Regions from separate parts of the Micromonospora carbonacea subsp. aurantiaca genome, predicted to be linked through region 2. Evidence: riboswitches for the same ligand, from Rfam matches in the RefSeq annotation. Region 2 holds a riboswitch; each other region holds the start of a gene.
What was found. A riboswitch is a leader RNA that binds a small molecule or an ion and turns the genes downstream of it on or off. The one in region 2 is predicted to bind cyclic di-AMP.
Positions count from the first base shown of each region.

Region 1: it holds a riboswitch for cyclic di-AMP, as region 2 does, so the genes downstream of both, HDA31_RS29455 (C40 family peptidase) here and HDA31_RS19095 (C39 family peptidase) in region 2, are expected to answer to the same signal.
Region 3: it holds a riboswitch for cyclic di-AMP, as region 2 does, so the genes downstream of both, HDA31_RS26810 (coiled-coil domain-containing protein) here and HDA31_RS19095 (C39 family peptidase) in region 2, are expected to answer to the same signal.

Region 1 covers NZ_JACHMZ010000001.1:6,997,837-7,003,295, forward strand. The annotation lists gene HDA31_RS29430 (bacteriocin immunity protein) at 1-124, opposite strand, end outside; tRNA gene HDA31_RS29435 (tRNA-Gly) at 238-311, opposite strand; gene HDA31_RS29440 (zinc metalloprotease) at 555-1,538, shown strand; gene HDA31_RS29445 (pyridoxamine 5'-phosphate oxidase family protein) at 1,610-2,215, opposite strand; gene dcd (dCTP deaminase) at 2,342-2,920, shown strand; gene HDA31_RS29455 (C40 family peptidase) at 3,052-4,092, opposite strand; cyclic di-AMP (ydaO/yuaA leader) riboswitch at 4,105-4,245, opposite strand; gene HDA31_RS29460 (C40 family peptidase) at 4,456-5,459, opposite strand, start outside.
Region 2 covers NZ_JACHMZ010000001.1:4,464,163-4,469,621, reverse strand. The annotation lists gene HDA31_RS19100 (hypothetical protein) at 1-711, shown strand, start outside; cyclic di-AMP (ydaO/yuaA leader) riboswitch at 1,073-1,215, shown strand; gene HDA31_RS19095 (C39 family peptidase) at 1,437-2,312, shown strand; gene HDA31_RS19090 (hypothetical protein) at 2,462-2,746, shown strand; gene HDA31_RS33060 (SHOCT domain-containing protein) at 2,931-3,443, shown strand; gene HDA31_RS19080 (CDP-glycerol glycerophosphotransferase family protein) at 3,465-5,186, opposite strand; gene HDA31_RS19075 (bifunctional cytidylyltransferase/SDR family oxidoreductase) at 5,229-5,459, opposite strand, start outside.
Region 3 covers NZ_JACHMZ010000001.1:6,437,348-6,442,806, forward strand. The annotation lists gene HDA31_RS26795 (hypothetical protein) at 1-191, opposite strand, end outside; gene HDA31_RS26800 (heavy metal translocating P-type ATPase) at 335-2,419, opposite strand; gene HDA31_RS26805 (YibE/F family protein) at 2,789-4,213, shown strand; cyclic di-AMP (ydaO/yuaA leader) riboswitch at 4,380-4,510, shown strand; gene HDA31_RS26810 (coiled-coil domain-containing protein) at 4,515-5,459, shown strand, end outside.

The DNA of each region.
Region 1 (5,459 bases), 2.5 Mb from region 2:
GACAGACGAGATCTCGTTCGAGCCTGTCCAGCCAGTCGTTCAGCTCGGTGTCGTCGGCATAGTCGAGCCGCATGATCCGTTCGACGAGGTGGATCGCCTCGTCCTGGGTCAGCTTCGCAGGCAAGCCGCCCTCCCGACCGGGGCAATGGCGCACCAGTGGCACGCCGCGTGATCGTTGACCTTGAAAACTCGAAGGCCCCGGCTCGGGACTTGCGTCCCGACCAGGGCCTTCGTGCGTGGAGCGGGTGACGGGAATCGAACCCGCACTGTCAGCTTGGGAAGCTGATGTTCTGCCATTGAACTACACCCGCAGGCGGAACCACTGTACCCGACGCCGTCGCCGCCTGCACCCAGGCACCCCCTCACGTGCTCCACCAGCCCGACCACGCCGACACCCCGGCGACCAAGATCCGCAGGCCATCGACGGTGCGCAGGATTTTCATCGCGGCAACATATGCCCATTCTCAAATCTCTCGATCGGTTGTAACGTCTCCCGCACGTTCAAGCCACGGCGCGACACACCCCCTGCCGCGCCGCCAGAAAGAGGTGGGCCCATGGGACCCCGTCCCAACCTGCTGACCCGGCGCACTGCCGGCGTCGCGTCGACGACCCTCGCGCTCCTGCTCAGCACCGCCGCCGTGGGTGTCGTCCCGGCCGCTTCGGCCTTCTCCGCCGCACCGGCCGACGCGTGCGCCGAGCCGGCCGACGTCCACTCGGACGCCCGGGTGAAGGCCGGCGCGCACGCCAAGCAGGAGCCGAACGAACTGACCGCCAAGGAGACCCGCGAGCGGGAGGCCGACCTCGCCGCCGCCCTGCGCGAGCGGGCCAACTTCCGGACCGGTGCCGGCGCCGCCGCGCTCGCCGCCGTGACCATCCCGGTCGTCGTGCACGTCATCCAGGAGGACGGCACCCGGGCCGGCGGCAACATCCCGGACTCGATGATCAACTCGCAGATCAGCGTGTTGAACGAGGCCTACAGCGGTGGCACCGGCGGCGCGGCCACCGCCTTCAGCTTCCAGCTCCAGAAGATCAACCGGGTCACCAACCCGGCGTGGTACCCGATCGTGCAGGGCTCCTCGGCCGAGCGTTCGATGAAGACCTCGCTGCGCGAGGGCGGCAAGAACACCCTCAACGTCTACCTCGGCGAGCTGAGCGACGACCTGCTCGGCTGGGCCACCTTCCCGAAGCGTCGGCTGGACAGCATGGACGGCGTCGTCGTGCTGACCGAGTCGCTGCCGGGCGGCACCGCCACCAACTACAACCAGGGCGACACCGGCACCCACGAGGTCGGCCACTGGCTGAACCTCTACCACACCTTCCAGGGCGGCTGCCGGGGCTCCGGCGACGGCGTGAGCGACACCCCGGCCGAGGCCGAGCCGGCGTACCAGTGCCCGACCGGGCGGGACACCTGCACCGCGGCCGGGCTGGACCCGATCACCAACTTCATGGACTACACCTACGACACGTGCATGTACCAGTTCACCGCCGGCCAGGCGGAGCGGATGCTGACCGCGTGGAACGCGTACCGCGCGGCCTGACGTACCCCTGCTGCTGATCGCCCCGGTGCCGGCTCCGTCTCCCGACGGGCCGGCACCGGCGTCTGTGGGGGTCAGGCCGCCGCACGATGGGCGCCGCGCCCGTCGAGGGCCGACCGCCGATCCGGTACGCCCACCGCGCCCCCGCCCGGGGCGGCGCTCGCGGCGTCGGTGGTGGTGGTGGTGTCGGCGCTCGCGGCTCCGGCGGCTCCGGGGTCGAGCCAGACCTGCACGGCGGGCCGGTCGGTCGCCTCGCCGGGGCGGACGGTGCCGACGTCGCCGCGCCGGGCCAGCATCGCCACGTCGACGGTGAACTCGAAGAGCCGCCAGTCCACCTGCGGCGCGGCCCGCCCGATCTCGGCGAGCCGGGCCACCCGGGCCTGGTCGGTCACCGGCCGGGCGTGCCCGGCCACGTACGCCTCGTCGTCGCTGTCCTCCGGCGGGAAGGAGTGCAGCGCGTAGCGGCCGTCGCGTTCGAGGTCGCGCCGCTTCGGCGAGTCGACGACGAAGCAGAAGAGCCCCTCGTCGGTGATCACCGGGGAGACCGGGTGCACCCGGGGCCCGCCGTCGGCGCGGACGGTGGCCAGGTAGCCGAAGCCCGGCCCGTACTGCTGCATGAGATGACGGATCCCGTCGGCGAGTCGTGGCTCGTCAGCGGCGAATTCGGACCAGGAAGCCATGCCCGCATTCTATCGAACACCTGTACGACACGCGAAGCGCGACGCGCGGGTCGGGCACCCGATTCGCAGGCCCGCTGACCAGCCCCGCTGACCGGTCCCACCAACGCACCTCGCTATGGTGTTGCGATGCTGCTCTCCGACCGCGACCTCGTCGCCGAGCTGAAGGCCGGCACGCTCGCGCTGGAGCCGTTCGAGCCGACCCTGGTGCAGCCGTCGAGCATCGACGTACGCCTCGACAAGCTCTTCCGGGTCTTCAACAACCACCTCTACACGCACATCGACCCGTCCGTGCAGCAGGACGACCTGACCTCCATGATCGAGGTGCCCGACGGCGAGCCGTTCGTGCTGCACCCCGGCGAGTTCGTGCTCGCCTCCACGCTGGAGGTGATCTCGCTCGGCGACCAGCTCGCCGGCCGACTGGAGGGCAAGAGCTCGCTGGGCCGGCTGGGGCTGCTCACCCACTCCACGGCCGGCTTCATCGACCCGGGCTTCACCGGCCACGTCACGCTGGAGCTGTCCAACGTGGCGAACCTGCCGATCACGCTCTGGCCGGGCATGAAGATCGGCCAGCTCTGCATCTTCCGGCTGTCGTCGCCGGCCGAGCACCCGTACGGTTCGGCGGTCTACGGCTCGCGCTACCAGGGCCAGCGCGGCCCGACCCCGAGCCGCTCCTGGCGCAACTGGCGCACCTGGCCGCCCCGCTGACGCCGCCCCGCTGACCCTCCCGCTGCTGTGCTGCTGCGGTGGGCGGCGGCGCGTCACGCCGCCCTCGCCAGGGTGTGAGAAGGGGCCCCTTCTCGACCGTATGCGTTAAGAAGGGGCCCTTCCTTACCCCCTCAGGAGGGGCGGCCGTAGCTGTGGATCGGGCCGTCGTCGACGCGCTTCATCTTCACCGGGACGCCGGCCCGGGAGGCGTGCACCACCCAGCCCCCGCCCACGTACATGCCGACGTGGTGCAGGTCGGAGTAGTAGAAGACCAGGTCGCCGGGGCGCAGGTCGGCGCGGCTGACGCGGGCGGTCACCGACCGCTGCTGGGCCGCGTTGTGCGGCAGCGAGACGCCGGCCTTCGCCCACGAGGCCAGCATCAGCCCCGAGCAGTCGTACGAGTTCGGGCCCTCCGCGCCCCAGACGTAGGGCTTGCCGATCTGGGCGCAGGCGAACTTCACCGCCGTCCCCGCGCCGCCACCCGGGTAGGACGCCGGGCAGGGGGCGGGCTTCAGCGGGCCGCCGCCTCCGTTGCCGTACACCTTCAGCCGCAGCTTCTGCAGGCGGTCGATCTCGGCGTTGATCTGCTTCTTCTTCGCGGCGAGCTGGGCCTCGGTGCGGGTGAGCTGGACGACCATCTCGTCGAGGGGCCGCTTCTTCGCGGCCAGCTCGTCACGGAGGTCGACGACCGCCTGGACGTCGTGCTGCTGGCGCTGGGCGAACCGGTCGAGCAGCTCCAGCTGCCCCATCATCTGACTGGGCGTGCGGCTGCCGAGCAGGGCGTTGACCACCGACAGGTTGTCGCCCTTGTACGCCTCGGCGGCGAGGCCGCCGACCTTCTTCAGCGCCTCGTCCACCTGGCGCTGGAGCGGCCCGATCTGCGCGGCGAGCGCGTCGGCCTGCTTGCGCTTGGCGGCGAGGTCCTGGCGGGTGGCGTTGTGCCGCTCGATGATCGGTTCGAGCTTGTTCCAGTCCTCGTCGATCTGCCGCTCGATCTCGGCGACCGAGGGGTCGGCGTGGGCCACGGTCGGTGCGCCGGTCAGGACGACGGCGACGCCGACCAGTGCGGCGAGGACGGTGGTGCAGCGTGACCAGCGGGGACGCGGCGCGGCCGGCGTCCGGTCGGCGTCGGCCGACCGGCGTGACGGGCGCCGCGGAGCATGGTGTGCCACCGGGCTCCGTTCTCCTTCTTCCTCTACCGCCTACCGGGTTAGCTGACGGGTTCGGGCGGGAAGGGAGAGCGCCCTACCGCAGCGCCGCTGCGGATTCACCCCGGCGTACCTGGGTCCCCGGCTCGCCCGGAGGCGACTCGGCGGTGTCGCACCGTCACCGCCCGGCTGGGCGGTGCAGCTACCGGCCGACAATTGGCCAGAGTAGAGACGATCGCCGTCGATCCGCAACCCGACCGGCCGTGACACTCCGTACAGACCCCTCGTCGGCGTCGATGTCCGCCGCACGGCGAAGGCCCCCGGTCGGGTGACCGGGGGCCTTCGGGCGGTGCTGCGCGGCGCGGCCTTCGCGGTGGCCGGGCCGGGTCAGCCGGGTCGGCGGAAGCCGGCCACCGGCATGGTGTTGATGCTGCTCACGTTGACCGGCTTGCCGGCCCGGGGCGCGTGCACCATCTTGTCGTTGCCGATGTAGAGGCCGACGTGGTGCAGGTCGCTGAAGAAGAACACCAGGTCACCGGGGCGGGCCTCGGAACGCGGGATGGCACGGCCCTCGTTCCACTGGGCGCCGGTGAAGTGGGTCAGGTGGATCCCGGCGGCCTGGTAGGCGAACTGGGTCAGGCCGGAGCAGTCGAACGAGTTCGGGCCGGTGGCGCCCCAGACGTACGGGTCGCCGACCTGGGCGCAGGCGGTCTTGATGGCGGTGCGGGCGGCCGCGCTGACCACGCCGGTGACCGTCGGGCAGCCCTCGGTGGAGACGACGGTCTTCGGCATCGACGCCTGGAGCCGCTTGATCTCACCGTTGATCTTGGTCTTCTTCGCCGCCAGTTCCTTGGTCTGCTTCTCCTGGGAGGCGATGAGCGTGTCGAGCTTCTGCTTCTCGGTGTCGTACTTCGCCCGGACGGCGAGCACGCCCTCGACCTGCTTGCGCTCCTGCGCGGCCAGCCGGTCCAGGATGGTCAGCTGCTCGGCGAGGGTGCCCGGCTTGGTGCTGACCAGCAGTGCGCCGATGTCCTGCGACGGGCCGGAGATGTAGTAGCGGGAGGCGAGGTCGCCGACGCGGTTCATGGCCAGCTCTGTCTCGAGCGCCAGCGGCTCGATCTTCTTCTGCACCTCCGCCGCCTTCTCGCGGTTCACCTTGAGCTGGGCGCGGACCTTGTTGTACTGCTCGATGGTGGGCTCGAGCTGCTCCCACTGCTTGTCGATCTGCGCCTCGATCTCGTCGACCGACGGCTCGGCGTACGCGGGCGCGGCCAGTGTCCCGGCGCCGACGGCGACCGCCGCGACCAGGGTGAGCAGGCGACGTGCGAAACGGCGGGCACCACCCGGGCGAGCGGGTGACCGTTCCGGGGCATGACGATGAGGGGGCATGG
Region 2 (5,459 bases):
CTCGTGCTGGCGCTCACCGTGCTCGCGGTGCTGGTCGCCCGGCCGGAGCGGGACCACCCGCCCGCCGTCGAGGCCCCCGCCGGGCCCGCCGCCCCGCCGGCCCCGGCGGTCGCCGACCTGCGCCGGTACGCCGACGAGGTGGCGGTGGCCGCCGCCGGGGCCGCGCAGAACGCCCGCCGTCGCCGGGCCGCCTGGACGGCCGCCCAGGACGCCGCCGAGCGGGCCTGGCAGGCGTACGACGAGGCGGAGACCGCCGCCCGGCGCTTCCGCGACGCGGGGGCGCTGCCGACGCCGCACACCCCGCGCACCCCCACCGAGTACGCGGCCCGGGAACGCTGGCTGCACCACGCCGCCACGGCGGCCCACCTGCGGGGCGAGCTGTCCATCGGGCAGCTCTGCGACGTCTTCGCCCGCCGGGGCGGCTGGGACCCCAGGCGGCACCCGGTGGAGCAGGAGGTCGTCCTGGCCCGGGCCGTCCGGGACGGCAGGCTGGCCCGCTACCGGGCCGCCGCCGCGCGGGAGCGGGCCGCGTGGGACGACGCCGAACTGGCCGCCGCGGCCGCCCGGGCGCTCGCCGCCGAGGCGTACGCCGCCGCCGAGCGCGTCCGACCCGCCCACCCGCCGGCGACCACCGCGACGGCCTCCCGCAGGGCCCGGAAAGCCCTCGGCTGGCCCCACCCCCGGCCCTCCGCCCCGGCCCCGGCACGGTGATCAGGAGGTTCGCCTCACCGTGGAGATCGATCCTGACGCTTCTCTCTTGATCACCGGCAGGGGAGGGGCAGGGGTGGGTGGTGGTCGGGGTGAGGCGGGTCACGGTGGGGTGGGATCGGGCGGCGGGGGCGTTCTGGTCGATCGGGGGCGCAATTCGTGGAAGGTTCGCGGCTCGTTGTCCCGTTGCGGGGCGGCTGACGTCGGATGGGTCGGCAGTCCCATTGAGTCGCGTCAGTCTCCGAATGGCCCGTAAATGCGCCGGCAGTGGCACGTTTAAGCAGGTGGTGGGGGGTTGGCAGGGCTTCCGTCGGCCAGTAGTGTCGGCCCGTCCGGTGCGGTACCCGATCGCAAGAGGCGACGCCGCGCCGACCCGCTCAATCGTGATCATCACGAACCGGGGACCCATTGCACGTCCGGGGTGAATCCGCGGGCCACGGCCTGCGGTAGGGCGATCTTCCCGCCCGAATCCGTCAGCTAACCCGGTAGGCGGTGTCGGAAGGAGTTCCATCCTCGTGCAGTTTGACCCCACCCCCCGGGTTGTTCCTCCACCACGGAGCCCGGTGCCCGCGTCCGTCGCCGTCGAGCCGGCGCACTGACCGTCGCACCCCTGCGTACGCCCGCCTGAGCGGGCGTCCCCCCCAGAAAGCGGACCCCACCGGCCGCGGACACGTCCGCGCCGCCGTGCGCCGACGCGCGCCCGGGTGCCCCCGCTTCCGCCCCGCCCCGTGGAGGAACACGTGAACGATCAGCTCAAGCGGCACCTGCGGCGACTCGCCACGGAACGCCCCTACCAGGTCGTCGCCGGCTCCGCCGCGGCGCTGCTGCTGGCCTCCGGCACCGGCGCGCTGCTCGCCGCCGTCGACGACGACCCCGCCCCGCAGCGGACCACCAACGCCGCCGTGGCCGAGGTCGCGCCCCGCCTCGACGGCGCGGCCAGCCGCGCCCAGGCCCGGGTCGCCGCGCCGCCCGCGACCGCCGCCCCGGGCAGCGCCTCGCCGTCGCCGAGCGCCACCCCGACCACCCCGAACCCCGACCTGACCGCCAGGTCGACGCCGAAGAAGACGACGGCGAAGCCGGCGGCCCCGAAGCCGCCGTCGACCAAGCTCCTCGACTACGACTACGAGGCCCAGACCACCTACTACTACTGCGGCCCGGCGGCGGTGCGCAACGCGCTCTCCGCCACCGGGGTCGACGGCACCCAGGACGCCCTGGCCGTCCGCCTCGGCACCACCGAGATGGGCACCAACTCCGCCTACGACACCACGCGGGTGCTCAACGAGATGGTCAAGGGCGAGCCGTACCGGACCCGGCTGATCCCCGGCGGCGCCGCCACCCCGGCCGAGACGGAGCGGCTGCGGGCCGACGTGGTGCAGGCGGTCGGCGCCGGGCGCGGCGTCGTGGTCAACATCGCCGGCGACGCCACCGACGTCGACGGCGGCTGGCACTCGTTCCCCGGCGGCCACTACATCGCCGTCGTCGGCTACCGCGACTCCGGGCGCACCGTGCGGATCGCCGACTCGGCGGACCCGGCCGTCCCGGCGTACTGGATCAGCACCACCGCGCTGGCCCACTGGGCGGCGACGCGGGGCTACTCGGCCTGACAGCACCCTCCCCCTGCCGGCCCCGGCTCTCTTTCCGAAGAGAGCCGGGGCCGGCGCCGTCGTTTCAACGCCGAGGCCGAAGTGACGGGACGTCCTCACGAGGGGCGCTTGACGTGGCAGTAGGCTGACGAATCGCGCTGAGGGGGAGCATGGCGACCGAGTTTGCCTTCGACAACCAGATCATGGTGCTGGACGGCCGTGTGCTGGAGATCTTCCACCGGGACACGGAAGAGAGCTTGCGATACCACGTGGCGTTCCTCCGGGTCAGCGGACAGCCGCATGGCGACGGCTTCAAGGTCCGCCTGGGGCGGGCGTCCGGTGACGACGGCATCGTCGGCGGATGTCGGTGGAAGATGACCGCCGCACAGTTCGCCGAGTTCCGGGAGTTCGTCGCCCTGGCCATGGCGGCGCGCGACGACGGTACCCAGGCGTAACGGCCGTGCTACCGGGGCGCGGCAGTCCCGTCCGGCCGTGACCGAAGCGCCCCTGGTGCCGGTGCCGGGGCAGGGCGTAGGTTGACCCTTCCATGGTCCGGTCACGGCGACGCAGCGGCCCGGGGCAGCCCCCGACCAGCGCGACGGTGACCCGACGCGGTTTCGAGTGACATGAGGTCCTGAGGTGTTCGACCAGCGCCGGATCCGCAAGCGAGGCCTCGCTGCCCAGGCGCTGGTGCTGTCGGTCCGGGAGGCATCGGCCCTCGGCGGCAACGGGAGCTGGCAGAAGTACGACTTCGTCTTGGAGGTTCGGCCGGGCGACCGGGAGGCGTTCCGGGCGGAGCTGCGCGAGCGGTTCTACATCGTCGAGCGCAAGCCGGGCGAGGCGGACGTGGTCTCGGTGAAGTACGACCCTCACACGCTCAAGGTCATCTTCGACCTCGCGGGCGATCCCCGGTTCGACGTCGAGGCCATGCAGCGCCGCACCGCGCAGCTGAAATGGGACACCTACCAGCGGTCGCAGTCGCGGGACGCCTCTTCGGAGGGACGTGCCGCCTTCGTGACCCCGCAGGGGGCGACGCCGGGCCGCGCGACCGAAGAGCGGACGCAGGCGTTGGCCCGACTCGTCGGCCTGCGCGACGCGGGCGCGATCAGCGAAGCGGAGTTCACGGCCCTCAAGGCGCGGCTGAGCCCGTAGTCCTCCGAGCGCCAGAGACTGTCAGGCGGTGGCGGTGGGGGAGAGCGGCGAGTCGCCCTGCGCCACGGTGTCGGCGGCGCGCGGGGCCGGCGGGTTCCAGCCCGGGTCCAGCTCCCGGCGGGCCGCCGCCAGGAACGCCTCGGCGTACGACTCGGCCGGGAAGTCGCCCAGGTAGTGTGCCCGGGTGCCCCAGCGGGCCGCCGCCTTCGGGTCGGTGTCCAGCAGCAGGCCGAGCACCTCGTCGAGGTTGCCCGCGTCGCGCCGCAGCACGTAGCCCGAGCCGGCCAGCGGGAACCGCTCGACGAACCGGTCGCCGTCGCCGGCCATGTCGGTCACCGCGTACGGCTTGCCGGAGTAGAGGTAGTCGGAGATGACCCCGGAGACGTCCGAGACGAGGGCGTCGGAGCGGTTGACGCAGTCGACAAGGGACAGCTCGCGGCTGGCCGCCGCGCCGAAGACGTGCTGCCGCCCGGTGCGGGCCCGGTCCGCCGCCAGCAGCTCCGTGAGCCGGGCGAGCTGCCGCGCCGACGCCGGGTTCTGCCCCGTGTACGGGTGGGCGCGCAGGATCACCGTCGCGCCCCGGGCCAGCAGCCCCCGCACGATCGTCTCGCCCACCGGCAGCGAGCAGTAGTTGGCGTCGGCGTGGTGCCCCGTCCAGGTCGGGGTGTAGAGCACCGTCGGGTTCGCCAGGCCGGTGGCCGGCGCGCGGCGTACCTCGATCGACTCGACCTGGGGGCGGCCGACCACGACGAACTTCTCCGCCGGGATGTCCACCCCGGCGCGGGCGTACCGGTCGATCGCGGCCCGCCCGGCGACGAAGTTGCGGTCGAACAGCGCCGTGACCGGGTTGGCGCTCGGGGCCTTGTCGCTGTCGCCGTGGTGGATCTGCACGTGGGTGAGCTGCGAGAACCGGATGCAGTGGCTGTTCTTCGCCCCGTGGTTGACGTAGAACGCCACCTTCAGGCCCGGCACCAGCGCCTCGTCCATCGCCTTCAGCGTCGGGCAGTAGACCACCGGGGCGCTGGTGGCCGCCGCGATGGGGGCGAGGAACTCCGGCTCCCGCACCATCACGAAGAACGGCCGGCCGATCCGCTCCAGGTACGGCAGCCACATGGTGACCTGGTATTCCGACCCGGGCGGGGCGGAGAAGTGCAGCAGGAACTCCGGCCGGTGCGCACGCAGCGCCCGGGCCACCGCCGAGCCGCCCGCCCCGGGCCGGAATCGCCGCTTCGCCAGATCCGCCGCGACCGCCCCGGCCCCCGCGCCGACGGCGAGGGCCACCAGCAGGGCCACCCAGGCGGGCAGCGCCAGGGCGGCGGCCAGCGCCACCACGGCGAGCAGCGCCAGCAGGGCGTCGCCCAGCCAGGCCGCGACCAGCGGGGTCCACGACCGCACCGGCAGGTTCGCCGCCCGGATCTCCAGGTCGCCGGCCTGCCGCAGCGGCCCCACCAGCAGCGCCAGCCCCAGCAGCACCAGGGCCGTCGCCACCAGCGCCGGGTCGAAGCCGGCGTCGAGCCGCCGCGCGTATCCGACGAGGACGGCGGCGGCGAGCAGCACCGCCTCGGCGGTGCTGTCCGCGGCCGGGCGGACCCGGCGCTCCCAACCGGCGGCGGCGAGGGCCGCCACCGCGAGCGCCAGGCCCCAGCTTGTCGCCCCGGTCAGGGCGAGGACGAGGAACGCCAGCACCGCCAGGCCGGTGGCCGCCACCCGGGCGGCCAGCTTCCTGACCAGGTCACCACGCATGTCGCTTCGCTTCCTTCGCCCGTCGCGGTGGCCGTCGACCCGTCAGCCGGCCGTGGCCGGGGCGGACGCCCGGCTGGCCTGGGCGGGCACGCCCGCGGCGGGCAGCTCGCCCGGCGCCCGGCGTACGTCGATGACCTGCCCGGTCAGCTCGGAGATCAGCACGTCCAGCGACGACTGGGCGACGGTCTCGGCGGCCAGCAGCGTGTGCTCCGGCTCCTCGCCGAACGCCTTGGTGCGCATCGGCGTTGCGGTGCGCTCCGGGTTGATGCAGTT
Region 3 (5,459 bases), 2.0 Mb from region 2:
GCACCCGTGCCGTCGGCGAGCGCCGCCGGGGCCGGGTGGGCGTCGCGCGGTGTGGCCCCGTCGTGGCCGGAGTGGGTGCCGCCGGAGTGCGCGCCGTGGCCGAGGGTGTGCATGGCGGCGAGGCCGACCAGGGTGCAGAGCAGCAGCGCCAGGCGGCCCCACCGCCCGCCCGCCACCGCCCTCGTCCGCACACCACCACGCTAGAGCCTCGGCCGAGGTCGACCCACGCCGCCTCGCGGATGCGGGCGCGGAAGGTGACCCGGCACCACGAGCCGGGCCTGTGCCCGGCACTCCACTCACCAACACTCGTTGAGGCCCTCACCCCTGCCCGGCATCAGCCGGGGGTGAGGCGGACCCGGCGGAGCAGTTGGGCGTTCAACGCCACGACGATCGTGGAGGCCGACATCAGGATCGCCCCGACCGCCGGGCTCAGTGCCACCCCGGCCCAGGCCAGCACCCCGGCGGCCAGCGGCAGGGCCACCACGTTGTAGCCGGCCGCCCAGGCCAGGTTCTGCACCATCTTGCGGTAGGAGGCCCGGGAGAGCCGGGCGACCGCCGCCACCCCGCGCGGGTCGGACGAGGCGAGCACCACCCCGGCGGACTCGATCGCCACGTCCGTGCCGGCCCCGATGGCGATGCCCACGTCGGCGCGGGCCAGCGCCGGGGCGTCGTTGACCCCGTCGCCGACCATCGCCACGGTCAGCCCGCGTCGTTGCAGCTCGGTCACCTTTCCGTCCTTGTCGGCCGGCAGCACCTCCGCGAAGACCTCGTCGACCCCGGGACGGAAGCCGAGGTCGGCGGCGACCGCATCGGCCACCGCCCGGGCGTCCCCGGTGATCATCGCGATGGTCCGGATGCCCTGGGCGCGCAGCTCGGCGATCGCCTCGCGGGCCTCGGGGCGTGCTTCGTCGGCGAGGGCGAACGCGCCGAGCACCGTGCCGGGGAGGCGGACGAGGTGCAGCACGGCGGCCCCCCGCCCCGCCCAGCCGGCGGTGGCCTGCTCCAGCTCGGCGGGGAGGCCCGCGCCCAACTCGCGCAGCAGCGCAGGCCCGCCCACCGCGTATTCCGTGCCGTCGATCGTGGCCCGCACCCCACGGCCTGGCAGGGCGCGAAAGCCGGTGGCAGGCGGGTGCCCGCCGCGCTGCTCGGCGGCGGCGACGATCGCGCGGGCCAGCGGGTGCTCGCTGTCCGCCTCGACGCCGGCGGCCAGCCGCAGCAGTTCGTCCTCGCTGGTGCCGGCGGCGGCCGCGACGCCGGTCACGGCGTGTTCGCCCCGGGTCAGGGTGCCGGTCTTGTCGAACAGCACCGCGTCGACGGTGCGCATCCGCTCCAGCGCGAGACGGTCCTTCACCAGGATACCGGAGCGTGCCGCCACCGCCGTGGACAGCGCGATGACCAGCGGGATCGCGAGCCCCAGCGCGTGCGGGCAGGCGATGACCAGCACCGTGACGGTCCGCACGACGGCCTCGTCGGGGTCGCCCAGGGCGGACCAGACCACGACCGTCAGCACGGCGGTGGCGGTCGCGACGTAGAACAGCCAGGCCGCGAAGCGGTCGGCGAGCACCTGGGCCCGGCCGCTGGAGCGCTGCGCCTCGGCGACCATGCGCTGGATGCCGGCGAGGGTGGTCTCCTCGCCGGTGGCCTCGACCTCGACCCGGATCGCCGAATCCGTGGCCACCGTGCCCGCCACCACCCGGTCGCCGGCCGACCGGGTGACCGGGCGGGACTCGCCCGTGATCATGGATTCGTCCAGCTCGGCGTCGCCGTCGACGACCCGGCCGTCGGCCGGCACCCGACCGCCCGGCCGGACCAGCAGCACGTCGCCGACGCGCAGCCCGGCGACCGGGACCCGCTCGGTGCCGCCGTCCGGGCGGACCCGCTCCGCGTCGTCGGGCAGCAGCGCGGCCAGCGCCGCGAGGGCGCCCCGGGCCTGGCCGATCGCCCTCATCTCCTGCCAGTGCCCGAGCAGCATGATGGTGACCAGCGCCGCCAGCTCCCACCAGAAGTCGAGGTCGAACGCGCCGGCGCTGGTGGCCAGCGACGCGACGTATGCCACGCTGATCGCCATCGCGATGAGCAGCATCATGCCCGGTGCCCGGTCGCGCAGCTCCCGGACCGCGCCGACCAGGAACGGCCACCCGCCCCACCAGAAGACCGCCGAGCCGAGCACCGGGCCGACCAGGGCCCGGCCGGGGAACTCCAGCGAGTAGCCGAACCAGTCCATCACCATGTGGCTGGTGACGACGATCGGCAGGGTCAACGCGAGGCAGGCCCAGAACCGGCGGCGGAACATCTCCGGGTCGTGCCCGGCGTGCTTGTCGTGCCCGCCGTGCCCGGCATGGTTGTCGCGCTCGGCATGGGTGGGGTGCCCGACATGGGTGGGGTGCCCGGTGCGATTGGCGTGCGCGTCGTGGGCCATGTCTCCAACATGCCCTGCCGCCCGTCGATCCGGCGGCATGTCGGCCATGTGGCGGTATCACGGCGGCCGGAACACCGCCATGTCGCCGACATGGTGTCGGTCGACCTGCATTCGCAGGTGAGGGTGGCTACGATTCCGGGCGGTGGGACGCGGGATGCCGCTCCGGACGGCCGGCGGAGCGGGAGACCGGGGCCGACGGAGAGGGAGACCCGGGGCCGGCGGAACGGGAGACCGGGCGGCCGGAGGAACGGAAGGCCGGGCGGGCCGGGCGGCGGGAGCCGGGCGGCCGGCGCCGACCGATCGCCCGCCACGCTGAACCGTCCGGGCCGCCGGGCCGTATCCCGCGCTGACACCGTTTGGAGATCGTCGATGGGCGCCGACCACAACCGACCCGCCCCGCCCACCCCGCCGGGGGTGCGGCGGGTCCTCGTCGCGACCGTGGTGCCCCTCTTCGTGATCACCGTGATCGCGGCGGTCGTCCTGTGGCCCCGCGACGGCGGCCCGGAGGTCGACGGCGGTTCGCCGGTGCCCCGCTACCACGGCACGGTGACCCGGGTGGTCACCGAGGAGTGCCCGCCGCAGCCCGAGACGCCGGAGGGCGGCGGGCCGGGCGTCGCGGACGGCCCGTGCGGCACCGTGACCGTCCGGGTGGAGCAGGGGCCGGACGCCGGGCGGCAGGTCGAGACGCCGGTCCCGACGGGCCCCGGCGCGCCCACCGTCGCCGTCGACGACCGGATCGTGCTGGTGAAACTCACCGATCCGGCGGACCCGACCGCGAGCGCCTACAACATCGCCGAGCACCAGCGTGGCGCCCCGCTGATCTGGCTGGCGGTGGTGTTCGCGCTGGCGATCGTCGCGTTCGGCCGTTGGCGGGGGGTGGCCGCCCTCGCCGGGCTCGCCGCCACCTTCGCCATCCTGCTGACCTTCGTGCTGCCCGGCATCGGCGCGGGCGGGTCGCCGCTGCCGATCGCCGTCGTCGGCTCCGCGCTGATCATGTTCGTGGTGCTGTACCTCACCCACGGGGTCACCGCGCAGACGTCGGTGGCGGTCCTCGGCACCCTGGGCAGCCTGGTTCTCACCGGCCTGCTGGGCACGCTGGCCACGGCCGCCACCCACCTCACCGGGTACGGCAGCGAGGACGCCACCACCCTGTCGATGTTCCGGGGCGACGTGGACCTGCACGGCCTGCTCCTGGCCGGCATCATCATCGGGTCGCTCGGGGTGCTCGACGACGTCACCGTGACCCAGGCGGCCACCGTCACCGAGCTGGCGCACGCCAACCCGGGGCTGTCCCGGTTGCAGCTCTACCGGGCGGCCACCCGCGTCGGCCGGGCGCACATCGCCTCGACGGTCAACACGATCGTGCTGGCGTACGCGGGTGCGTCGCTGCCGCTGCTGCTCCTGCTCACCGCCGACTCCCGCCCCGTGACCGAGATCCTGACCAGCGAGTTCCTCGCCCAGGAGATCGTCCGCAGCGCGGTCGCCACGCTGGGCCTGATCGCCGCCGTGCCGCTCACCACCGGGCTGGCCGCCGTGGTCACGGCGGCAGGACGCACGGCGGCGGCGGGACCCACGGCGGGGCAGGGGGCCGCGCCCCGGACCCGCCCGGCGGGCGGCGGGGACGTGCCGGCGGCGCGTACCCACGGGGGCGGGCGGCGGACCGCGGACCGCGATCTCGCGCTGGAGGCGCTCGGCGGCGGCCGGGCGGCCGAGGGGTTCCCCGACGACCACGCCCCCACCCACCCCCCGGCCGGACGGCCGCACCGAGAAGGAGGCACGGAGACCGCATGGTGACACTGCGCAGCGTGACCGGCGGCGGCATCCGCCCTGAGAAGCGCATCACTGATTACCGACGGCGATTACGAAATGACGCTTTTAGTCGGCATCCGGACGTAGCTCCCCGCATGTGCTCTCGGGTAACCTCGCTGCCGGTCACCGCCGAAGGCGCGAAGCGGCGCCTGCGGTGCCGCCGCCCAATCGCCGCGAGGCGAGCCGGGGAACCAGGTGCCCGGGGTGAATCCGCGCGAGCGGTAGGGGCCGCTTCCGCCCCGAACCCGTCAGCTAACCCGGTCGGCGGTCGATGGAAGGGAACACTGTGACGGCACCCCTGCACCGCTGGTTGACACCCGTGGTGGCCGTGCTCGCTGCCCTGGCGGTCGTCGCCGGGCCGGCCGCCCCGGCGCTCGCCCTGCCCGCCGCCGCCCCCCAGCCCTCGGGGCACGAGGAGGACGACGAGCCCCAGCTCATCACCGACGTGATCGAGGCGACGAACCGGGACTACGTCCAGGCCAAGTCGAAGCTCGAAAAGTCCAAGAAGCGCCAGGCCCAGCTCGCCGACGAGGTGCGGAAGGCCCAGGAGGAGCTGGACGCGCTCGCGCCGCAGGTCGGCGAGATGGCCGCGCAGTCGTACCGGACCGGGCGGGTCGGCGCGATGGCGATGCTGCTGGAGAGCAACAGCCCGGACTCGTTCGTCAAGCGCGCCTCCGCCCTCGACGAGCTGAACATGGTCAACGCCAACAAGCTGGCCGAGGTCAGCGCGGCGAAGAACCGCGCCGAGCAGGCCAAGCTCGCGCTCGACGCCGAGGTGCGCGAGCAGCAGAAGCAGGCGTCGGTCATGGCGAAGAAGAAGCACGACGCCGAGAAGGCGCTCGCGCTGGTCGGCGGCAAGGGCTTCACCGGCGGCCTGGTCAACGCCACGTCCCCGGTCGCGCGGATCGCGCCGGGCCGGACGTCGGACGGCACCTGGCGGCCGGAGTCGTGCAGCGAGAACGACCCCACCACCTCCGGCTGCGTGACACCCCGCACGCTGCACGCCTACAAGGAGGTCAAGCGGGCCGGCTTCAACCGGTTCGTGGGCTGCTACCGGCCGGGCGGGCCGTGGGAGCACCCCAAGGGCCGGGCCTGCGACTGGTCGCTCCAGAACAGCGGCTTCTCCCCCTGGCACAACAACGACACCCGGATGTACGGCAACAACCTCGCCGCGTTCCTCATCCGCAACGCCGACCGGCTCGGCATCTACTACGTCATCTGGAACCGGCAG